3 regions of the Pseudomonas sp. MC6 genome follow, and region 1 is predicted to be linked to each of the others. Evidence: predicted binding sites of a transcription regulator. Region 1 holds the regulator's gene; each other region holds the start of a gene.

Region 1 (7,958 bases):
TCGTGGTGACCAAGGGTGCCGGGCGGATTTCCGAGGTGAGCGCGCGGTTCACCCTCGATGCGATGCCCGGCAAACAAATGGCGATCGACGCCGACCTCAACGCCGGTCTGATCGACCAGAACCAGGCCAAGATGCGCCGTCAGGAAGTCGCCCAAGAGGCTGAGTTCTACGGTTCGATGGACGGTGCCAGCAAGTTCGTCCGTGGTGACGCCATCGCGGGCCTGCTGATTCTGTTCATCAACCTGATCGGCGGCATGGCCGTGGGTATCTTCCAGCATGGCATGACGTTCGGTGATGCCGGTCGGGTTTACGCCTTGCTGACCATCGGTGACGGTTTAGTGGCGCAATTGCCATCACTGTTGTTATCGACAGCAGCGGCAATCATGGTGACCCGTGCTTCCGGTTCGGAAGACATGGGCAAGCAGATCAATCGCCAGATGTTCGCCTCGCCGAAAGCGCTGGCGGTGGCTGCAGGTTTGATGGCGGTCATGGGGCTGGTGCCGGGCATGCCGCACTTCTCGTTCCTGAGCATGGCCGCGCTGGCCGCTGGCGGCGCGTACCTGTTCTGGAAAAAACAGAATGTGGCCAAGGTCGTAGCGTTGGAAGAGGTCAAGCGCCAGCAGGAACTGCTGCCGTCGCCGGCCCGCGCCATGGAAACCAAAGAGCTCGGCTGGGACGATGTGACGCCCATCGACATGATCGGCCTGGAAGTCGGCTATCGCCTGATTCCGCTGGTGGACCGCAATCAAGGCGGGCAATTGCTGGCGCGGATCAAGGGCGTACGCAAGAAGCTCTCGCAGGATCTGGGCTTCCTGATGCCGACTGTGCACATTCGCGACAACCTCGATCTGGCGCCAAGCGCCTATCGCCTGACCCTGATGGGCGTGATTCTCGCCGAAGCCGAGATCTACCCGGATCGCGAACTGGCGATCAACCCGGGCCAGGTCTACGGCACACTCAACGGTATCAACGCCAAAGATCCGGCTTTCGGCCTGGAAGCGGTGTGGATCGAAATCAGCCAGCGTGCGCAGGCACAATCCCTCGGTTACACGGTGGTGGACGCCAGCACCGTGGTCGCGACTCACTTGAACCAGATTCTATACAAGCACTCCAGCGAGCTGATCGGCCACGAAGAAGTGCAGCAACTCATGCAATTGCTGGCCAAGAGCTCGCCGAAACTGGCAGAAGAGCTGGTGCCGGGCGTGGTCACGTTGTCGCAGTTGCTCAAGGTGCTGCAAGCGCTGCTCGCCGAACACGTGCCGGTGCGCGATATCCGCAGCATTGCCGAAGCCATCGCCAACAACGCCGCGAAGAGTCAAGATACCGCCGCGTTGGTGGCTGCGGTACGGGTCGGCGTATCCCGCGCCATCGTCCAAAGCATTGTAGGCACTGAGTCGGAGCTGCCTGTGATCACCTTGGAACCAAGGTTGGAACAAATATTGCTCAATAGTCTGCAGAAGGCAGGACAAGGCTCGGAAGAGGGCGTTCTGCTGGAGCCAAGCATGGCCGAGAAGCTGCAGCGTTCGCTCATCGAAGCGGCGCAGCGTCAGGAAATGCAAGGTCAGCCGGTGATCCTTTTGGTCGCTGGCCCGATCCGCGCGATGCTCTCGCGCTTTGGCCGCCTCGCAGTCCCTGGATTGCATGTGCTGGCCTACCAGGAAATACCGGACAACAAGCAAGTGACCATCGTTGCGACAGTAGGGCCCAACGGCTGAGGTAGTGGTTTATGCAAGTTAAGCGTTTCTTTGCCGCCGATATGCGTCAGGCCATGAAGCTGGTTCGTGATGAGCTGGGCGCTGATGCCGCCATCATTGGCAACCGCCGCATTGCTGGCGGTGTCGAGCTGACGGCGGCACTGGATTACAAATTGTCGGCGCTGGCGCCACGGGTTCCGAACATGGAACTCGAAGACGAGCTGCGCAAGACTCAGTCGCGCATCGTCACCGCCCAGGCCGAACTGAGCCTGCGTGGCGAAGCCGACGGCAACAGCAATCGCCAGATCTTCGCAGGGCTGCCGTTGACCGCTGGCCTGCCGCTGACTGCCGCTGAACCGCTGAGCGAGCCGACTTACGCTGCTCCAGCGCGTCCGGCCCCGGCGCCTGCGCAGTCTTCCGGCGGCGTTGATCCGCGTGCCCTGGATTCGATGCGTTTCGAATTGAACAGCCTGCGCGAGCTGATGGAAGTTCAGCTTGGCACTCTGGCCTGGAATCAGCTGCAAGGCAGCCGTCCGGCGCAAGCCAATCTGTATCGTCGTCTGCAACGTATCGGTCTGTCCGGCCCGTTGTCGCGCGATCTGCTGGCGATGATCACTGATATCGAAGAGCCGCGTCAGGCCTGGCGCATGTTGCTCGCGCACCTGGCGCGGATGATTGCCGTACCGGAAGTCGAGCCGTTGGAAGAGGGCGGTGTGATTGCCATGGTCGGCCCTGCCGGCATGGGCAAGACCACCACGCTGGCCAAGCTCGCCGCGCGCTACGTGCTGAAATACGGCGCGCAGAATGTCGCGCTGGTGAGCATGGACAGTTTCCGCATCGGCGCGCAGGAACAACTGAAGACGCTGGGCCGCATTCTCAATGTGCCGGTGACCCACGTCGATCCGGGCCAATCGTTGGTGCAGGCGCTGGATCCACTGCTGCGCAAACGCGTGGTATTGATCGATACTGCCGGCCTGCAAGCCAGCGATCCGGCGCTGCGCATGCAGCTGGAAAGTCTGGCCGGGCGTGGCATTCGTTCAAAAAATTATCTGGTCTTGGCAACCACCAGCCAGAAACAGGTTCTAACCGCCGCTTATCACAGTTACAAGCGTTGCGGGCTAGCCGGCTGCATCCTGACTAAACTGGATGAAACGGCCAGCCTTGGCGAAGTGTTGAGCCTGGCGATCAGTCATGAATTGCCGGTCGCGTACCTGACCGATGGCCCACGGATTCCGGATGATTTGCATCTGCCGCGCCGTCATCAACTGGTCAGCCGCGCCGTCAGCGTGCAAATGCAGGAAGAACCCAGCGAAGAAGCCATGGCTGACATGTTCGCTGATATCTATCACAGCCCGACCAAGCAGGTAGGCTGAGGTATTCATGAACAGTTTTTGTACCTACATCGATGGTCTGCCATGCATTGTTCCGGTTGTGAACGCGCAGCCAGTAATGTGGCCTCCGTCTATGCAAGACAAGGTAAAGAAATAACATGGGCAGCATGCATCCCGTACAGGTGATCGCGGTGACCGGCGGCAAAGGTGGCGTCGGCAAGACTAACGTGTCAGTGAACTTGTCTCTGGCGCTGGCAGAGCTTGGCCGTCGGGTCATGCTGCTGGACGCCGATCTGGGACTGGCGAACGTCGACGTTTTGTTGGGTCTGACCCCTAAACGCACACTGGCCGACGTGATCGAAGGCCGTTGCGAATTGCGCGACGTGCTGTTGCAAGGCCCCGGTGGCATCCGCATCGTCCCGGCCGCGTCCGGCACGCAGAGCATGGTCCACCTGAGCCCGGCGCAACATGCCGGCCTGATTCAGGCGTTCAGCGACATCGGCGACAATCTCGACGTACTGGTGATCGACACCGCTGCGGGTATTGGTGACTCGGTAGTCAGTTTCGTACGCGCCGCGCAAGAAGTGTTGCTGGTGGTCTGCGACGAGCCAACCTCGATCACTGACGCCTACGCACTGATCAAACTGCTTAACCGCGATTACGGCATGAACCGCTTCCGCGTCCTCGCCAACATGGCGCAGAGCCCGCAGGAAGGGCGCAACCTGTTCGCCAAGTTGACCAAGGTCACGGATCGGTTCCTTGACGTGGCCCTACAATACGTCGGCGCCGTGCCTTACGACGAAAGCGTGCGTAAAGCGGTGCAGAAGCAGCGTGCCGTTTACGAAGCCTTCCCGCGCTCCAAGTGCGCGCTGGCATTCAAGGCCATTGCACAGAAGGTCGACACCTGGCCGCTGCCCGCCAACCCGCGTGGCCATCTCGAGTTTTTCGTCGAGCGCCTCGTGCAGCAAACGGCAGGGCCCGTGCTATGACAGCAAGCGGTATGAACTACTACAAGAAGTCGGCACGCGACGCTCAGTACGAGCTGATCGAGCGTTACGCGCCGCTGGTCAAACGCATTGCCTACCACTTGCTGGCACGGTTGCCGGCGAGTGTGCAGGTCGAAGACCTGATCCAGGCCGGGATGATCGGCCTGCTCGAAGTCTCGACCAAATATGACGCCAGCAAAGGCGCCAGTTTCGAAACGTACGCGGGCATTCGAATCCGCGGCGCGATGCTCGACGAAGTGCGCAAAGGGGACTGGGCACCACGCTCGGTTCACCGCAATACCCGTATGGTCAGCGACGCAATTCGCTCAATTGAAGCTAAAACCGGCCGTGACGCTAAAGATCACGAGGTTGCAGCCGAACTCCAATTGAGTCTCGACGATTACTACGGGATTTTGAATGACACCTTGGGCAGTCGCCTGTTCAGTTTCGACGATCTGTTGCAGGACGGCGAACACGAAGGGCTGCACGAGGATGGCGCGAGTGCTCATCTTGAGCCGTCACGCGATCTGGAAGATGAACGTTTCCAGGCAGCGTTGGCGGACGCGATTGCCAATTTGCCGGAGCGTGAGCGACTGGTGTTGGCGCTGTACTACGACGAAGAGCTGAACCTCAAGGAGATCGGTGAAGTCCTTGGCGTCAGTGAATCGCGGGTCAGCCAGTTACACAGCCAGTGCGCGGCCCGTTTGCGGGGGCGTTTGGGGGAGTGGCGAGCGCGCTGAAGGCAGTGTGGGGACACTGCGAACGAGGCTGGTGCGGTGATGAACGGCACCGGTCTTGCTCTGTTGTGCTCCAGACAGTCTTCAAGTGCTGCGCCGATTGATTGAAGTGGCGCGTCCAGGTGCTGGGCGCGTTTAAGACTGCTTGGAGGTCGAATTGAACAAAGACATGAAAATCCTCATCGTTGATGACTTCTCAACGATGCGGCGGATCATCAAGAACCTGCTGCGTGATCTTGGGTTCACCAACACCGTCGAGGCTGACGATGGCGTGACTGCCATTCCAGTGCTCAACAGCGGCAGCATCGACTTTCTGGTAACGGACTGGAACATGCCGGGCATGACCGGTATCGACCTGCTGCGTCACGTGCGCGCCGATGAAAAACTCAAGCACCTGCCAGTGCTGATGGTGACTGCAGAAGCCAAGCGCGAGCAGATCATCGAAGCCGCTCAAGCCGGTGTAAACGGCTACGTAGTCAAACCTTTCACGGCTCAGGCGTTGAAAGACAAAATCGAGAAGATTTTCGAACGCATCGGCTGATGAACGCGCGGGGGAGCTATGGAGCATAACGAATCTTCACAGGGCGATTTCGAGTCGACCCTGAAAAAACACGCGGTCGAACTGGTCGAAAGCCTTGAAAAAGGCAGGTTCGGCGACGCTGTGCAACTGATCCATGAGCTCAATCAGACCCGTGACCGTGGCCTGTACCAGGAAGTCGGCAAGCTCACACGTGAATTGCACAGTGCGATCGTCAACTTCCAGATCGACCCGAACATGCCGCAGGCCGAGGAAGTGTCGCAAATCACCGACGCCACCGAACGCCTGGGTTATGTGGTCAAGCTGACGGAAGCCGCGGCCAACCGCACCATGGATCTGGTGGAAAGCGCCACGCCGGTGGTCAATGGTCTGGCTGACGAAGCGCAGACCTTGAGCGCCGATTGGGGTCGCTTCATGCGTCGCGAGGTCGGGGCTGAAGAGTTCCGTGAACTGGCGCGCCGGGTCGACGGTTTTCTGTCACGCAGCAGCACGGACAACCGTGCGGTGTCGAGCAATCTCAACGACATCCTGCTGGCCCAGGATTACCAGGACCTGACCGGTCAGGTGATCAAGCGTGTGACCCAACTGGTCACCGAAGTCGAAAGCAATTTGCTCAAACTCGTGCTCATGGCCAGTCAGGTGGACCGCTTTGCGGGCATCGAACATGACCGCGCCGCGATGCTTGCAGAAAAAGATCCACAAAAACATCTCTCGCAGGGTGAAGGTCCGCAGATTCATGCCGATAAACGAGAAGACGTTGTGTCCGGTCAGGACGATGTGGACGATTTGTTATCCAGCCTCGGGTTCTAGAGTTTTGGAATTTTAGGTTTTTTGGGTTTTTAGACCTGTAGGAGCACCCCATTAATGAGCTTCGGCGCCGATGAAGAGATCCTTCAGGATTTCCTGGTTGAGGCCGGCGAGATTCTTGAGCAACTGTCCGAACAACTGGTCGAGCTGGAAAGCCGTCCGGATGACGCAGATCTGCTCAACGCAATTTTTCGCGGTTTCCACACTGTAAAAGGGGGCGCCGGCTTCCTTCAGCTCAATGAGCTGGTGGAGTGCTGTCACATCGCCGAAAACGTGTTCGACATCCTGCGTAAGGGTGAGCGTCGCGTTGATGCAGAACTGATGGACGTTGTCCTCGAAGCACTGGACGCGGTGAACAGCATGTTCACTGAAGTTCGTGAGCGTGCTCCGATCACCGCCGCCACGCCGGAGCTGCTGGCCGCCCTGGCGCGTCTGGCCGAACCGCAATCGGCGGACGCAGCCCCGGCTTCGCCAGTGGCCGAGATGATCGAAGAACTGGTCGTCGAAGGCGACTCGTCGGGCGACATCACCGATAACGAATTTGAACAGCTGCTGGATTCGCTGAACGCCGTCAAGGCTGAAGCCGAAGCCCCGGCCGCTGCTGCCCCTGCGCAAACGGCCGCTGAAGCCGCGAGCGATGAAATCACCGATGCCGAGTTCGAGTCGTTGCTCGATCAACTGCACGGCAAGGGCCAGTTTGCGGTGGACGCGGTTGCGCCAGCGGCGGCAGCCCCTGCGGCTCCGGCCAAGGGCGACAGCTCTGACATCACCGACGACGAATTCGAAGCCTTGCTCGATCAGTTGCATGGCAAGGGCAACTTTGCCGTGGATGCGCTGGAATCGGCGATTGCTTCGGCACCTGCGCCTGCTGCTCCAGCGGCCGCCGCGGCCGGCAGCGATCTGATCAGCGATCACGAGTTCGAATCGCTGCTCGACGAACTGCACGGCAAAGGCAAGTTCTCCGAAGTCGGCACCGCCGCTGCTGGCAGTGCTTCGACCGTCGCCACACCGGCTGCCAAGGCCCCGGCCGCTGTGGCAGCGCCCAAGCCTGCCGCCAAGCCTGAGCCAAAAGCCGAGGCGCCAAAACCGGCTGCCGCTGCTGCACCGGCTCCGGCCCGTGCGCCGGCGACACCGCCACCGGAAAAACCGGCGAGCGAAGCCGAAACCACCGTGCGTGTCGACACGGCACGTCTCGACGAAATCATGAACATGGTTGGCGAGTTGGTGCTGGTGCGTAACCGTCTGGTGCGCCTGGGTCTGAACAGCGGCGATGAAGCCATGCAAAAGGCCGTGTCGAACCTCGACGTGGTCACGGCTGACTTGCAGACCGCCGTGATGAAGACGCGGATGCAGCCGATCAAGAAGGTCTTCGGGCGCTTCCCGCGTCTGGTTCGTGACCTCGCGCGTCAGCTCAAGAAAGAGATCAACCTGGAACTGGTGGGTGAAGAAACCGACCTCGACAAAAACCTTGTCGAGGCCCTGGCCGACCCGCTGGTCCACTTGGTGCGCAACGCCGTCGACCACGGCATCGAGTCGCCGGAAGAACGCGAAGCGTCGGGCAAGGCTCGTGGCGGTCGCGTGGTGCTCGCGGCCGAACAGGAAGGCGACCATATCCTGCTGTCGATTTCCGATGACGGCAAAGGCATGGACCCGAACGTCCTGCGCGCCATCGCGGTAAAACGCGGTGTGATGGACAAGGACGCGGCCGATCGCCTCAGCGATACCGAGTGCTACAACCTGATTTTCGCCCCGGGTTTCTCGACCAAGACCGAGATCTCCGACGTCTCCGGCCGCGGTGTCGGCATGGACGTAGTGAAGACCAAGATTTCCCAGCTCAACGGTTCGATCAACATCTACTCGACCAA
Region 2 (7,958 bases), 1.7 Mb from region 1:
GGAGTTGATCTGCGTGGCCATCGCCGAAAACACCGTGACCGGCGATGTCGCCGCGTTCGCACGCGACGATACGGTCAAGCCATCGATCAAAGGCCTGATGGCCGACCACTTGCTCGACGAGGGTCGCCATTCGAGTTTCTGGGCGCGGATGGTGCGTATCTATTGGCACACCGCCAGCGCGGCAGATCGCGAGGTCATCGCGCAGATTCTGCCGGTGTTCATCGGCCATTACCTGACCAACGACATCCAGAAATCCTTCGACCTGCGCCTGATCGACGCACTGCCGGTCAGCGAGGCCACGCGCCGTTCGCTCAGGGATGAAATGGCCGGGCTGGCGTTCCCGATCAATCGCCACCATCCGCTGGTGGGCAACATCGTCAAGTTCTTCCACAACAGTTCGCTGCTCGACACGCCCTGCGTGCAGCACACCCTGCGTGACTACCTGGTTTGACAAGGAGGCCGACATGAAACGTCTCGACATTTTGCTGATTGGCGCCAGCCAGGCCATGACCGACCTGGCGCTGGAGCTTGAACAACACGGCCACACATTGCAGCGCAGCGGCGTTGCGGCATCGACGGTGGACTTGATCATCGACGATGGCTTCATCGGCGCTGGCGATCGCTGCGCAATCCCCCACCTGCACCTGCGCTTGGGTATCAATGCGCACAGCAAGGCCGGTTTACCTTCACTCGATCTGCTGTGCTTCCTCGGTTCTTCACTGATCAGCCGCGTGCCGATTGCCGATGAGCCGTCCGGCAATGGTCAGTCACTGCGCCAGCGAGCTCTGACGCAGGTGATCGACGAGGTGACGTTGCTGGTCAGCCGCTTCTCTCGTAATGCTGACTATTTTCAGCAGGCCGCGTCGGTGCCGGCGGCGGATTTCGAGCGGATGGAAGACCTGCTGTTCCTCGACAGCCTGGCGTACATCCATCACCTCAACGACACGGCGAATCCGACGCTGCTGGAACAGGCGCAGACTCCGGCAATCGAGCGCCTGCAACAAAGCCTGATCCACCACGCCGAACGACCGGCGCTGCATCTCGCCGAACAATCGATCAGCTATCGGCAATTACACGCCCACAGTCGCGCGATCCAACAGCGCTTGCAGCCCTTGCTTGAGCAACACCCGCAGCCGTGGGTGGTCGGTATCTGCCTGCCGAAAAGCCCGGCGTTGTTCGCCTCGATTCTGGCAATCCTCGGCAGCGGCGCGGTGTACCTGCCGCTGGAGCCGAGCCATCCGCTGCAGCGTCAGCAATACATTCTGCAAAACGCCGGCGCGTTGTTGCTGCTGCACGATGGCGAGCATCCGCTTGGCGAAACCATGGCGGGGCTGGATGTCAGTCACATCGCCAGCGCAGACGCGGATCTGAGCCAACCGCTGATGTGCCGACGCCCAGAGCTCGATGCGCCGTGCATGGCGCTTTACACCTCGGGCACCACTGGCCATCCAAAAGGTGTGCTGCTCAGTCAGGCCAACCTTGCGCACTTCACCACGTGGTACGCCGATTACGTGCAGTTGCAGGCAGAAAGTCGAGTTTTGCAGTTCTCATCATTGAGCTTCGATTCGTCACTGATCGACATCTTTCCGACCCTGCTCGAAGGTGCCGAACTGGTGGTGCCCGACGACACCCAACGGCGTGATCCGCTGCAACTGATCGCGCTGATCCGTCGCCGACAACTGACCCATGCGTTCCTGCCGCCGGCGCTGTTGAGCATCCTGCCGCTGGAGCAACTGGAAGGCGTGCAAGTGATGACCGGCGGCGATGTCTGCGAGCCGTTCGTCATCGAGCAACTGACCCGTCAGGGCACGCTGCATAACCTTTACGGCCCGACCGAAGCCACGGTGCTGATCACTGCGCGTCAACTGATACCCGGTGACAGCAATCGCAGCCTCGGCGCGCCGATCGCCAACAGCCAAGTGCTGATTCTCGATGACGATTTGCAACCGGTGCCGCAGAACACCGTCGGCGAATTGTTCATCGTCGGCCCCGGCGTCTGCCTCGGTTATCTGAACAATCCACAGCAGACCGCCGAGCGTTATCTGACCTTGAATCTGCCGGACGGGCAGACGTTGCGCGCCTACCGCAGCGGCGACATGGCCAAGTGGGGCGAGCACGGTATCGAGCTATGCGGACGTCGCGATAACCAAGTGAAGATTCGCGGCTTTCGGGTCGAGCCGGAAGAGATCGAGCGCTGCCTGCGCGAGAGCCAGTTGTACCGGCAAGTGGCGGTGGTGATCGACAGTCAGCGGCGCATTCTGGCCTTCCTCGCCCAGCCGCAATCAGACACCGCGCGCGAAGCACTGAAGGCTCACGCCCGACAGTTTTTGCCGGACTACATGCAACCCGTGGCGTGGACCGAGCTGCCGAGCATGCCGTTCGCCAGCAACGGCAAGGTCGACCGCAAAGCGCTGCTGGAACTGCCGGTGAACGTGCAGGACAGCGGGCCGAAATGCCTGCCGGCGAATGCCGATGAAGCACTGTTGCTGGAGATCTGGGCGGAATTGCTGGAGTTGCCGAACAGCGATATTTCCACCGACGAAAGCTTCTTCAATCTCGGTGGTCACTCGATTTTGCTGTCGCGCATGTTGCTGCGTTTGCGTGAGGAGTTCGGCCGCAGCATCTCGATCAATCGCTTCATCGAACTGCCGACCATCATCAAACTCGCCACACTGGTGCGCGGCACCGATGACAACGCGGTGCTCAGCGCCCAGGCCATGGCTGACGCCGAGCGTGCGCTGGACATCGAACCGCTGCCGATCAGCCGCATGGGCGATGTGCACAAGGTCATCGTCACCGGCGCCAACAGTTTTGTCGGTGTGCACATCGTCGAGGCGCTACTCGGTTGGGGCGCCAGCGAAGTGGCGTGTCTGGTGCGTGATGGCGGCGGAAAAACGGCGGTGCAACGGTTTGCCGAGGCACTGCGGGAAAACCGTCTGGAGCATCTGGATCTGCGTCGTGTGCGGGTTTACGCGGCAGATATTTCGCGCCCGCAACTGGGCATGAACGACGAAGATTATCAGCGCCTTGATCGCGAGTTCGGCGCACTGGTGCACAACGCCGCCAACGTCAATCACGTGCTCGATTACGAGTCGCTGGCGGCGGACAACGTCGAGCCGATTTTCGCCCTGCTGCGCTTGTGCGAAGGGCAAAGCAAAAAGGTCTTCAACTTCGTCTCGACGCTGTCGGCCTCAAGCACGGTCGATGATGCGGGACGGGTGCTGGAACTGCCCGCCGCGCTGACGCCACCGATCTACATTCGCAACGGCTACAACCTGTCGAAATGGGTCGGCGAACGCATCCTCGAACGGGCGCGGGAGCGTGGTGTGAGCGTCAATCTGTATCGCCCCGGCAACATCAGTTTCAACAGCTTGAGCGGCGTTTGTCAGCCGCACAAAAACCGCTTGATGCTGATGCTCAAAGGCTCGATCCAGCTCGGCCAGGTGCCGGCCTTCGCGCTTAATTTTGACCTGATGCCGGTGGACTTTCTCGCCCGTTTCATCGCCTTCCACGCCAGCCGTTATTCGCCCGACCGCGCGGTGTTCAACCTGCACAACCCCGAGCCTTTGAGCTGGGACGCCTACGTTGCTTCGTTCCGCGAAACCGGCAGCGAGTTCGCATTGGTCAGCGTCGCCGACTGGCAGCAGCAACTGGGCCGGGTAGACGCCGCCAACGCGCTGTTCGGCGTGCTCGGTTTCTACCTCAACGGCTTTGAAGAAGACATCGGCGACATTTCCCTGATCGGCCACGCCAACGCCGAGGCCGGCGTGCAGCAGATGGGCGCGCACTACCCACAGAAGTCCCCAGCGCTGCTGCGTCGCGGCTGCGATTACCTGAAAGAAATCAACTTCATCTGAAGCCACAAAAAAGGAGCAACACCATGAGCACTCTGCAACCCGACACTCTGATCAAAAATCCGCACGGCTGCCACGTTGTCTCTTCGGTAGAAGTGCCGGCGGACGCGGCGCAAGTCTGGGCGGTGGTCGGCCACTTCGGCGGTTTCGACCGTTTCATTCCGGCGCTGTCGCACATAGAAACTATCGGCGAGGGCGTGTCCTCGCTGCGCAAGAAATGCTTCAAGGATGGCAACGTGGTGGTTGAGCAACTGAACTCCCGCGATGAACACGCACGAAGCATGACCTGGACGACGATTTACAACACCTTGGGCGTGGCGAATCTGTGGGCGGCGATGAATGTGCAATCGCTGGGCGCAAGCAAATCCCGGGCGACGTGGACGATCATTGCCGAGCCTGCTTCGGGGGGTGAAGAGGCGCTGCCGGGGTTCAAGGAGTTTGTGCAGGGGTTTGCGGATGATGCGATGGGGAATGTGCTGAGGCTGTTTGTTTAAGGCCTGAGTTCGGCGGTGAGTTCTAGACCGCTATCGCGAGCAGGCTCACTCCTACAGTTGATCGGGTTCCTTCAGATGGAACCCGATTTAATTTGTAGGAGTGAGCCTGCTCGCGAAGAACGATAACGCGGTCTTCAATCTGAAAATCAGATTTTGAAACTGTCGACCAGTTGCTTCAGGCGATTAGCCTGCTGCGACAACGCATCACAATCCTTCAACGTCTCGTTGAGGTTGGCCACGCTCTGCTGGTTCAGAAGGTTGATCTGGTTAACGTCGACGTTGAGGGTTTCCACCACGGCGGTCTGCTCTTCAGTGGCCGCGGCCACCGACTGGTTCATACCGTCGATTTCACCAATGCGCTGAGTCACGCTGACCAGACGCAAACCTGCCTGATTGGCCACTTCCACGCTTTGCTCGCTGGAGGCCTGACTAGCGTTCATGGTGGTCACCGCTTCGCGCGAACCGATCTGCAGCGAAGTGATCATCTTGTGGATCTCTTCCGCCGATTCCTGAGTGCGATGGGCGAGGTTACGCACCTCATCCGCCACCACCGCAAAACCACGTCCGGCTTCACCGGCACGCGCCGCTTCGATCGCAGCGTTGAGTGCCAACAGGTTGGTCTGCTGCGAAATCCCTTTGATCACATCGAGGATATGGCCGATGTTGTCGGTGCTGGCGTTCAGGGTTTCGATCTGCGTGCACGACAGGCTGATCTTCTGCGACAGCTCGGTCATTGCCTGAATCGTCTGCTCGACCACCTGACGACCGTCATCGGCCTGCTCGCTGGCGCCGCTGGCGTGTTGCGAAGCATCGGCAGCGTTGCGGGCGATTTCCTGAGTAGCAGCGCCCAGTTCGTTGATCGCCGCAGCGACGCTGTTGGTGCGTGCACTTTGCTCGTCGGAGCCGATGATCGAGGCGTTGGACGACGCCATCACCCGTTGCGACAAATCGTGCACATGACGGGTTGCCGAGGACACTTCGGAAATCGACGCGTGAATCCGTTCAACGAACTGGTTGAACGCACTGCCCAACTCACCGAATTCGTCCTTGCTCTCAACCACCAGACGACGGGTCAGGTCGCCTTCGCCCTGAGCAATGTCCTGCATCGCGCGGCCCATGGTGGTCAGCGGACGCATCAGAACGTTGATCAACAGGCTCAGCAGCAAGGCAATCGCGGCCACGGCGACAAACATCGCGATCAACGCCGAAGTGCGGAATTGGCTCAGTGCGGCGTAGGCCTTGTCGCGATCGATCGACAGACCGATGTACCACTGCGCATTCGGCAGGTCGCTGACCGGAGTGAACGACAGAATACGTTCCTGACCGTTAAGCACGACGTTCTGGTTGCCCTTTTCGATGCGCACGCTGGTGTTCGGGTAAATGTCTTTCAGGTTTTTCATGACCTGGTCTTTGTCCGGGCTGACGATCACCTGACCGTCGGCGCTGACCAGAAACGCATGGCCCAGGCCACCGAAGTCCACCGAGTTGATGATCTTCACCAGGGTTTCCAGGCTCAGGTCACCACCGACCACACCGAGCAGTTCGCCGTTCTTTTTCACCGGCATGGCAATGGTCACCACCAGCCCGCCGACAGCAGCCATGTACGGCGGCGTCAGCATGGTTTTGTCAGCTACCACGGCTTGCTTGTACCAAGGGCGCTGACGCGGGTCATAGCCGTCAGGCATCTTCGCGTCAGGACGCTGGGTGAACACACCGTTGGCCTGACCGACGTAGGTGAACTGGAAATTCGAGGTGAAGGCCGGTTGATCGACCAGACCCGGGAAATCCGCGTCCTTGCCCTGATGCGCAACATTCTGCGCGAGGTTTTCCAGCACCAGAATCCGCCCGCTCATCCAGTTCTGCACGCTGCTGGCGGTCAGATCACCGGCCTGCTGTACGGAGGACTGGAGGTTCTGGCGAATGGTGTTTCGCTGCAGGTAGTCGTTGTAGAGGGTGAACAGCGCGAACGCCAGGACCACGACGCCCGAGGCGGCCAACAGGATTTTATGGCTGAACTTGAGATTCATTTCATGGGACTTCTTATGCGAAAAGTGGGGATGCGTTCCGGATGCAACATTCCATGTACAGCGCAGGCAGCGTTCTTCTGGCCGCTCTACTTTGGTGCACGCATGTCTCACCAGTCTGTCGGCACGTGTCGGAGAAATCTTAGGGTTGAGCGGGAAATGGATGGTATTTCTGCCGGATTCCCGCCGAACGGCGTGCCAGAGCTTTCAACCAGGTGTTTTCCAGGAGCAATGTTCGAGCGACGGTTGCAAATTCCGTAACCCTTCATGACAATGCGACTAATTATCATTTGTGACGTCCGCGTTCATGTCCTCACCTGAGTTTGCAGTACAGGCGCTTTACAGTAGTCATCACGGCTGGCTTAACGCTTGGCTGCGCGCACGGCTGGGCAATGCGGCGGATGCGGCAGATCTCGCGCAGGACACTTTCCTGCGTCTGCTGCAACGCACCGAACGCCTCGAACTCAAGGCGCCGCGCGCTTTCCTGCGGACCATCGCTCGCGGGCTGGTGATCGACCATTGGCGTCGCGAAGAAATCGAACGGGCCTATCTGGAAACCATTGCTCATTTGCCCGAAGCCGAGACGCCTAGTGCCGAAGCCCGGGCGCTGGTGATCGAACTGCTGGAAAACATCGCGCGCATGCTTGAAGGACTGAAGCCGAAAGTGCGTCAGGCCTTTCTGCTGGCGCAGTGCGAAGGTTTGACCCACAAGCAGATTGCCGAGCAGATGGGCCTGTCGTTGCGCTCAGTTGAGCGTTACGTCGCCGATGCGCTGTATCACTGCTACGTGCTGCGGTACGAAAGCTGATGCCTGTAGATCACACCGCACTCGGTCGCCGTGCCGAGCCACAGCAACACGTGGTCAAACAAGCCATCCATTGGCTGTTGCGCTTGCGCAATAACCATGGCAATTCGCGGTTGAATCGCCAGTGTGAGCAATGGCGTGCCGAACACCACGAGCATGAACTGGCCTGGCAACGCGTGCAGTCGCTGCAAGCCGAATTGAGCAACAATCTGCGTGCAGTACCCGGTGCGCAGGTGGCGTTCAATACTTTGGAAAACAGTGCCCAAGGCCTTGGCCGTCGGCAGGCTTTGAAGCTGTTGTCTGGCGCATTGCTGATGGGTTCCGCCGCCTGGCTGGCCAAGGACACTGCCGCGTGGCAGCAATGGAGCGCCGATTACGCTACGGCGACGGGCGAGCGGCGCGCCTTCCAGTTGCCGGACGGTACCCGGATCGAGTTGAACACGGCCAGCGCGGTGGATCTGGATTACACGGCGCAACAGCGCCTGATCAAACTGACTCGCGGCGAGATCATTGTCACGTGTGGTGGCTCCGACGAGGGCGCGCCGACTGATCGGCCGCTGCGGGTACAAAATCGTCACGGGACTTATGAGCCCGTCGATGCCCGATTCATCCTGCGTCAGGACAATGACTGCACGCGGCTCAGCGTCACCCATGGCCAGGTTGCCATCCACTCCGGCGGCACCTCGGTAGAAGCACTCGCCGGGCAGAGTTATCTGATCGACCATCACCAGGTCCGCCCGGCCCCGACGCTGGACATGGACGCTGGCGCCTGGATCGATGG
Region 3 (7,958 bases), 3.1 Mb from region 1:
CTGAGTTAGCCTCGAAATCTTGAAGCTGATCAGGAAACACCAAGGACCTGAGTACGACTCGATATTTCAGGTCGGCGTAGCTCAAATAGTCACCACGGTCAGTCCCCTCTACCTCCGGGAAAGGGCTAGGGTGAGGGAAAAGGGCATCACGCCGAGGTGCTGACCAGCGAACCGGAAGTGCTGCTGTCAGAACCCTGCAACGCCTGCAACAGCGAGGCGGTAGCGGTTGACAGGGACGCCGAGGTAGCGGTGATCTGCGCTTGTGCGGCGGCTACTTCGGCGGCTTTGGCATTAGAACTTTCCTGCTTCGCCTGGGCCGCTTGCAACGCCTGCTGTTCTTCCTGCAATTGCTTCTGCAACTCGGCAATCTGCTTGCGCAGTTCTTTCACCGAATCCGATTCTTCGCTGCTGCTGGAGCTGCTCTCACCCGCCGGAGCGGCCCCTCCACCGGCGGCGACTTTACCGGTATCGGCAGTCGCACCCGTGCTGGCGGTTGCTGAGGTAGACGTGTCGTCACCAACGTCACTGATCGACGTTTTGCTGGTCGGTGCGCTGACGGTCTGATTGATAGAAACAGAAGTGATGCTGACCATGGAAAGGCTCCAATGCCGGTTATAGATAACCGGTCATCGACCACGGCCGCCTCAATTTGAGATCGACTGTGTACCGACTCGGTATCCGAATCGGTACACGCTCAATAACCTCAGGCGCTCAGGCGAGCGGTGACTTCATTGAGTTGCCCCGACAGACCATGCAGGTTCTGGCTGGCGCTTTCAGTGCGCTGGACGTTGTCGAGGTTGGTGCTGGCGATCGAGGTGATTTCGGTGAGGTTGCGCGAGATGTCCTCGGCCACCGAGGTCTGCTCTTCGGCAGCAGTAGCGATCTGACGGTTCATGTCGCGGATCGCTTCCACGGCGTGAGTGATGCGCTCCAGCATCGCGCCAGCCTGGGTCACTTGCTCAACGCTTTCATCACTGCGCGTCTGGCCGCTGTCGATGGCTTGCGCCGCATCCACCGCACCGGTCTGCACGCTCTGAATGATCTGGTTGATCTCGATGATCGACTCAGCCGTACGCTGCGCGAGGTTACGCACTTCATCGGCGACCACCGCAAAACCACGCCCGGCCTCGCCGGCCCGCGCTGCTTCGATCGCAGCGTTAAGCGCCAGCAGGTTGGTCTGTTCGGCGATGCCACGAATCACTTCCAGCACTTTGCCAATGCGGCCGCTGTCGGCTTCGAGACGACGAATCACCGTGGCGGTATTGGCGATTTCACCGCGCATCTGCGTGATCGAGTGAATGGTGCTCTGCATGACCTTTTCACCCTGCTGGGCAGACTGGTCGGCATCGTCGGCCGCACGCGCGGCATCGGCGGCGTGACGCGCCACTTCCTGCGCAGTGGCGGACATTTCGTTCATCGCCGTGGCCACCTGATCGGTGCGGTTGAACTGCTCGTTGGTGCCGCCGGCCATGGTCGTGGCGATCGCATTCAACTCACCGCTGGCGCTGTCCAGATCACTGGCGCTGCGCTGCAAACGGGTGAAGGTGTCGGCGAGGAAGTCGCGCAAGGTATTGGCCGCTGCGGCGAGGTTGCCCAGTTCATCCTGACGGTCGCTGACCACACGTTCGGCGAGTTTGCCGCGACTCAACTGAGTGACGTAATCGATGAGTTTGCGAATCGGCTCGACCAGGTTGCGGTTAACCAGCCACAGACTGAGCAGGCCGATCAACAGGCCCGACGCGAGCATCACCAGCAGCCCCAGCCACACGGTGCGATCGGCCTCGGCACTGATCAGCGCCGACTGTGCACTACCCTGCTTGCGCAACTCAGCGACCAGTTCGCTCATCTGATCGCTGGCGGCGCGGTCAACGCCTTTGACCGCCGCGTCACCCGCCGTCGGATCACCACCGGCAGCCACGTAGGCATCGCGTCCCCTCTGATACGCAGAACCGAGCTGACGATGCTCATCGCGCAGGCGCTCGATACGATTTTTCAGGCTTGGCTCCAGGCCTTTCTGCCCGGCCAGTTCACCAAGGATGTTCTGCACATCGCGCTGACGATCTTCGAACTGGCTCCAGTACTTGGCCAGATCCGCCGGTTGCTTGCCGCGCAGCAGGACGTTCTTCCACTCCTGCACCTGCACCTTGAATTGCAGGTTGGCTTCGTCAATCAGTTGCGAGGTGTGCAAGGGACCGGCGATCAACTGGCTGTAGCTTTGCACGCCGTTGGAAAGGAAATGAAAACACGCCAGCGCAATCAACAGCACCGCCAGCAGGCTGCCGCTCAGCAGGGCGAGAATTTGCGCTCTCAGGGATTTTTGCAGCATCGAAAGATACTCAGGACAAGGATGAGGTACGCCCGGTAAGGCGTGAAATTGTGCCGGACATCCATGTCGGCGAGCCTTGGTTCATGGCCAATGGCGCGCAACCTAACGCACCTGTGATCGGCGCGCCAGAGCGCTTCTTGAAGAAAACCAGACCACCGGTAAGTCGCTGATTTGACGTCACTTTGCTGTCATCTAAATGTCATGTGACATTGCGATGATGCGGCTCAGTGAACCTGCCATTTGCGCGACCGACGCACCCTCCTCGCAGCGAGCCCTCATGAACCACAGCCTCGACATCAGTCATCGCGATCCTGATCTGTTTGGCCTGCTCTACGGCTTTCGTTTCCTGCCCGGCGAACGGGGCCGCGAAGTCGATTCGGCGACGGCACTGCGCTGCTTGCAGGACGATAGCGACAGTGGCGAATTCCTTTGGCTGCACCTCAATCTGGCGCATGCGGCGTGCGAACGCTGGATGAAAAGTCATCTGCAATTGCCTGAAGAGTTTTTCGAGGCGCTGCACGAAGGTTCGCGCTCGACGCGTATCGAGCATGTCGACTCGGCGTTGCTGGCAGTGGTCAACGATGTGGTGTTCAACCTCAGCAGCATGGTCTCCTCGGACGTGTCGACGCTGTGGGTCTGTGTGCGCAGCAAACTGATCGTCAGCGCGCGTCTGCAACCGCTGCACTCGGTGGACAAATTGCGCTCGTCGGTGAAGGCCGGCGAACGCTTTCGTTCGCCCTCGGAACTGCTCGTGCATCTGCTGCGCGATCAGGGCGAAGTGCTCACGCAGATCGTGCGCAAGACCAGCATGAGCGTCGATCAGGTCGAAGACGAATTGCTCTCCTCGCGGCTGTCGACCAACCGCGCCGAACTCGGTGCCAATCGTCGGGTGCTGGTGCGTCTGCAACGATTGTTGGCACTGGAGCCGGGGTCGTTGCTGCGTCTGCTCAACCGGCCGCCGCCGTGGTTGCAGAAGGAGGACGTCAAGGAACTGCGCAAATCCACCGAGGAGTTTGCGCTGATCATCAACGACCTCACCGCCCTCGGTGAGCGGATCAAATTGCTCCAGGAAGAGATCGCCGCCAACCTCAACGAACAGAGCAACCGTACGCTGTTTACTCTGACCGTGGTGACGGTGCTGGCGCTGCCGATCAACATCATTGCCGGTTTTTTCGGGATGAATGTGGGTGGCGTGCCGTTGTCGCAGGATCCGGAGGGGTTCTGGATATTGGTTGCGCTGGTGGCGACGTTTACCGTGATTGCCGGGCGATGGGCATTTCGCAAGCGCGGGGATTATTGACCACGGAATGCACCGCTCCCACAGGGGACCTCAACGGCTTAAGACCGACGGTTGGATTAATCAGCCAAACACTGACATGGCGCAGTCTCTCTGTAACATTCTGCAACGATCATGGGCGACATTCCTTTCCTCGCTCAGGATTGTCCGCTCATGGCTACTCCCTCCCTGACCGCCAGCCCCGCGTCCGCCGCCAGCGGCAGGCCTGCCCTCGACAAGAAAACCGGCCCATTCACCTATGTGATCTTTTTCGCCGTGCTGGCGATGGGAATGCTCTTCACCGCCTACAGCCTGATGCACGACATGCACGAACTCGGCACGGTGGTGACCACCTGGACGCCGTTTCTGCTGCTCGGCGTCGCGCTGCTGATTGCACTGGGCTTCGAGTTCGTCAACGGTTTCCACGACACCGCCAACGCCGTGGCGACGGTGATCTACACCCATTCGCTGCCACCCAATGTCGCCGTGGTCTGGTCGGGGTTCTTCAACTTTCTCGGCGTGCTGCTTTCGAGTGGCGCGGTGGCGTTCGGCATCATCGCGTTGCTGCCGGTGGAGTTGATTCTGCAGGTCGGTTCGTCCGCTGGCTTCTCGATGATTTTCGCCCTGCTGATCGCGGCGATCCTGTGGAACCTCGGCACCTGGTGGCTGGGTTTGCCAGCCTCGTCGTCGCACACCTTGATCGGTTCGATCATCGGCGTCGGTGTGGCCAATGCCCTGATGCACGGCCGTGACGGCACCAGCGGTGTCGATTGGGCGCAGGCGACCAAGATCGGTTACGCACTGCTGCTGTCGCCACTGGTGGGTTTCGGCTGTGCGGCGCTGTTGCTGCTGGCGCTGCGTGCGTTCGTGAAGAATCGCTCGCTGTACAAGGCGCCGGAAGGCAACACGCCGCCGCCATGGTGGATTCGCGGTTTGCTGATTCTGACCTGCACCGGTGTGTCCTTCGCCCACGGCTCCAACGACGGGCAGAAAGGCATGGGCCTGATCATGTTGATTCTGGTCGGCACACTGCCAATGGCCTATGCCTTGAACCGCACGATGCCGGAAGAACAATCGCTGCAGTTTGCCGCTGTGGCGCAAGTCACTCAGCAAGCGCTGGTGAAAAGCGCACCGCTGCCGACGCCCGCCGATCCGCGTGCGGTGCTCTCCGATTACGTGCGCAGCAAGGACGCCACGCCGCAACTGATCCCCGCCCTCGCCGCCCTCACCGGGCACATTGGCGAAGAAGTCAAAGGCTACGGTTCGCTGGCGAAAGTCCCGGCCGAAGCCATGGGTAACGTGCGCAATGACATGTACCTAGCCAGCGAGAGCATTCGCCTGATGGACAAGAACAAGGTCGGCAATTTCGACGCCGACACCAGCGGCAAACTGCAGTTGTTCAAACAGCAGATCGACAACGCCACGCGGTTTATTCCGCTGTGGGTGAAGATCGCCGTGGCCATCGCGCTGGGACTGGGCACCATGGTTGGCTGGAAGAGGATTGTGGTGACGGTCGGCGAGAAGATCGGCAAGACCCATCTGACCTATGCGCAAGGTGCCTCGGCGGAAACCGTGGCCATGCTCACCATCGGTGCGGCGGACATGTTTGGTTTGCCGGTGTCGACGACGCACGTGTTGTCCTCGGGCGTGGCCGGGACCATGGTTGCCAACGGTGGCGGATTGCAGATGAAGACCATCCGCAATCTGTTGATGGCGTGGGTGCTGACCCTGCCGGCTGCGATTCTGCTGTCGGGCAGCCTGTACTGGCTGTTCACCCAGATCTTCTGACGGACGAAGATCCCCTGTAGGAGTGAGCCTGCTCGCGATAGCGGTGTATCAGTCAACATTGATTCAACTGACACACCGCTATCGCGAGCAGGCTCACTCCTACAGTTTTGACCGGTGTTCAGGGTTAGAGCGCAGAGCGAATCAGATCGCCCAGCCAATCCATAAACACCCGCACCCGCAACGGCAAATGCCGCTGTCGCGCATACAGCAATGAAATCCCCATCGCCGGCGCGGTGAATTGCGGCAACACGGTGACCAATTCGCCGTTTTCCAGATGCGGCTGCATGCCGGTTCGCGGTACCTGCGTCAGACCGAAACCGCCGAGGCACGCCGACTCGTAAGCGTCAGTGCTGTTGACCGTAATGCTGCCAGCCATCGGCAGGCGTTTAACCTGACCGCCCTCCTCGTACACAAAACCTTCCGAACGCGAACCGAGCACGCCAACGTAATGCACCAGCCGATGCTGCGCCAGGTCTTCCAGCGTTTGCGGCACGCCGTAGCGCTCGAGGTACGCAGGGCTGGCGCAGTTGACCATGGGAAAGTCACCGAGGTGTCGCGCGACCACCGATTGATCCGGCTGCGCGCCGATGCGCACCACGCAATCGAAGCCCTCGCTGAGCAGATCGACGCGGCGATCGGTGCTGCTGATTTCCAGCTCAAGATTCGGGTGACGATCCATGAACTGCGGCAAGCGCGGCATGATCAGGCGCCGCGCGAGAATGTTCGGCAGGTCGACACGAATGCGCCCGGTCAGCGAGGCCTCGTCCTGGCGGAACAAGCCTTCGATCTCGTCCATGTGCGAGAGCAGATCCTTGCTGCGTTCGTACAGCACCAGTCCGTCCTGCGTCGCCTGCACCTTGCGTGTGGTGCGTTGCAGCAAGCGAGTGCCGAGTAACGCTTCCAGCGCCTGCACATGTTCCGACACGGTTGATCGCGGCAGTCCGAGACTTTCCCCGGCGAGGGTAAAACTCGACAGTTCGCTGACTCGGACGAAGGTGCGCAGCAGTTCCAGTTTGTTCATTAGGCACCTATCGATTGTTCGACTGAGCCGATCAGTGATTCCGGTTTCACTCTGTTTATCACCTCACGGCGGATAAATAAACTGAGCCCATCACCACTCACCGCAATCGAGGAAGCCTCCATGAATCGTAAAATCGCATTGATCACCGGCGCCAGCCGTGGCCTGGGCAAAAACGCAGCTCTGCACCTCGCCGCTCAGGGCATCGACATCATCGGCACTTACCACAGCCGTGCTGATGAAGCTCAGGCGCTGGTGAGCGAAGTGCAAGCACTCGGCGGCAAAGCCGTGATGCTGCAACTCGATGTTGGCCGCAGCGAAACCTTTGCCGATTTCGGTACACGTGTTGTGCAGGCGTTGCAGCAGACTTTCGACCGTCAGCGTTTTGATTTCCTGATCAACAATGCCGGGGTCGGCCTGCATGTCAGCTTCGCCGAGACCAGCGTTGAGCAATTCGACATGTTGGTGAACGTGCATTTCAAAGGGCCGTTCTTTCTGACTCAGCAACTGCTGCCGTTGATTAACGACGGCGGTCGGATCATCAACATCTCCAGCGGCCTCGCGCGTTTCACCCTCCCCGGCGCCAGTGCTTATGCGGCGATGAAAGGCGCGATTGAAGTACTGACCCGCTATCAGGCGAAAGAGTTGGGCGCGCGGCAGATTGCCGTGAACACCTTGGCGCCTGGCGCCATTGAAACCGACTTTGGTGGCGGTACCGTGCGCGACAATGCCGCGGTGAACGCGATGGTCGCCGACAACACCGCACTGGGTCGCGCCGGGCAGCCGGATGACATTGGCGGGGCATTGGCATTGTTGCTGTCACCGGGGGCGCAGTGGATCAATGGCCAACGGGTCGAGGCTTCCGGCGGCATGTTTCTCTAACTAACGCTGAGACACCTTCACATGTAGGAGCTGCCGAAGGCTGCGATCTTTTGATCTTGATTTTTAAGGGCAAGATCAAAAGATCGCAGCCTTCGGCAGCTCCTACACGGGGAACGAGGTTAGTTCTGACAGGCGTTGCGGGTCATAAAGCGCTCGCGCAACACGTCATAGCCCCAGTGATACACATAGGTGTACGGCAGGAAAAACAGCAGCACGCCGACGTCGAGCAAAAACGCCTGCCACAGGCTGACCGACAGCCACCAGGCAATCAACGGCACGCCCATCACGATCAAGCCCCCTTCGAACAGCAGCGCATGCACCACCCGCACCCAGGCGCTGTGCGCAACATTCATGCGTTCCAGCAGACGGTCGAAGAAACGGTTGAACACCACGTTCCAACCCAGCGCCAACAGGGCGATCAACACCGTCACGGCGCCCATTTCAAGCATCGGCTTTTTCATGATCCACGCCAGCAACGGGGTGCAGATCAGGATGGCCAACAGCTCAAAACCAACCGCCTGGTAAATACGTTCTGTGATGGATTTGTGGGCAGTCATGGCCTGACTCCTTGAGTGAAGATGGTTGCCATGATCCATCCCTAAACCGATACTTCATAATCAATAACCATCGATCAAGGCGATAGTTGATGATCTCGCAGGAAGTGCTGC

The links. Region 1 encodes FliA, which starts transcription of late flagellar genes. Its sites were predicted from a motif close to CTAAAGTTTNNNNNNNNNNNGCCGNTAA; they were not measured.
Region 2: the regulator FliA is predicted to act here: its motif matches at 6,491-6,518, upstream of ACOYXE_RS21830 (methyl-accepting chemotaxis protein).
Region 3: the regulator FliA is predicted to act here: its motif matches at 2,441-2,468, upstream of ACOYXE_RS00590 (methyl-accepting chemotaxis protein).

Annotation. Positions count from the first base shown of each region.
Region 1 is NZ_CP186504.1:3,248,484-3,256,441, reverse strand. It holds gene flhA (flagellar biosynthesis protein FlhA) at 1-1,715, shown strand, start outside; gene flhF (flagellar biosynthesis protein FlhF) at 1,727-3,067, shown strand; gene fleN (flagellar synthesis regulator FleN) at 3,184-4,014, shown strand; gene fliA (RNA polymerase sigma factor FliA) at 4,011-4,751, shown strand; gene ACOYXE_RS14510 (chemotaxis response regulator CheY) at 4,918-5,289, shown strand; gene ACOYXE_RS14505 (protein phosphatase CheZ) at 5,308-6,096, shown strand; gene ACOYXE_RS14500 (chemotaxis protein CheA) at 6,151-7,958, shown strand, end outside.
Region 2 is NZ_CP186504.1:4,901,463-4,909,420, forward strand. It holds gene ACOYXE_RS21815 (diiron oxygenase) at 1-451, shown strand, start outside; gene ACOYXE_RS21820 (non-ribosomal peptide synthetase) at 465-3,857, shown strand; gene ACOYXE_RS21825 (SRPBCC family protein) at 3,881-4,348, shown strand; gene ACOYXE_RS21830 (methyl-accepting chemotaxis protein) at 4,495-6,375, opposite strand; gene ACOYXE_RS21835 (sigma-70 family RNA polymerase sigma factor) at 6,680-7,180, shown strand; gene ACOYXE_RS21840 (FecR domain-containing protein) at 7,180-7,958, shown strand, end outside.
Region 3 is NZ_CP186504.1:115,767-123,724, reverse strand. It holds gene ACOYXE_RS00595 (hypothetical protein) at 147-593, opposite strand; gene ACOYXE_RS00590 (methyl-accepting chemotaxis protein) at 704-2,326, opposite strand; gene ACOYXE_RS00585 (transporter) at 2,604-3,626, shown strand; gene ACOYXE_RS00580 (inorganic phosphate transporter) at 3,777-5,390, shown strand; gene ACOYXE_RS00575 (LysR family transcriptional regulator) at 5,515-6,411, opposite strand; gene ACOYXE_RS00570 (SDR family NAD(P)-dependent oxidoreductase) at 6,532-7,290, shown strand; gene ACOYXE_RS00565 (multidrug/biocide efflux PACE transporter) at 7,410-7,847, opposite strand; gene ACOYXE_RS00560 (LysR family transcriptional regulator) at 7,937-7,958, shown strand, end outside.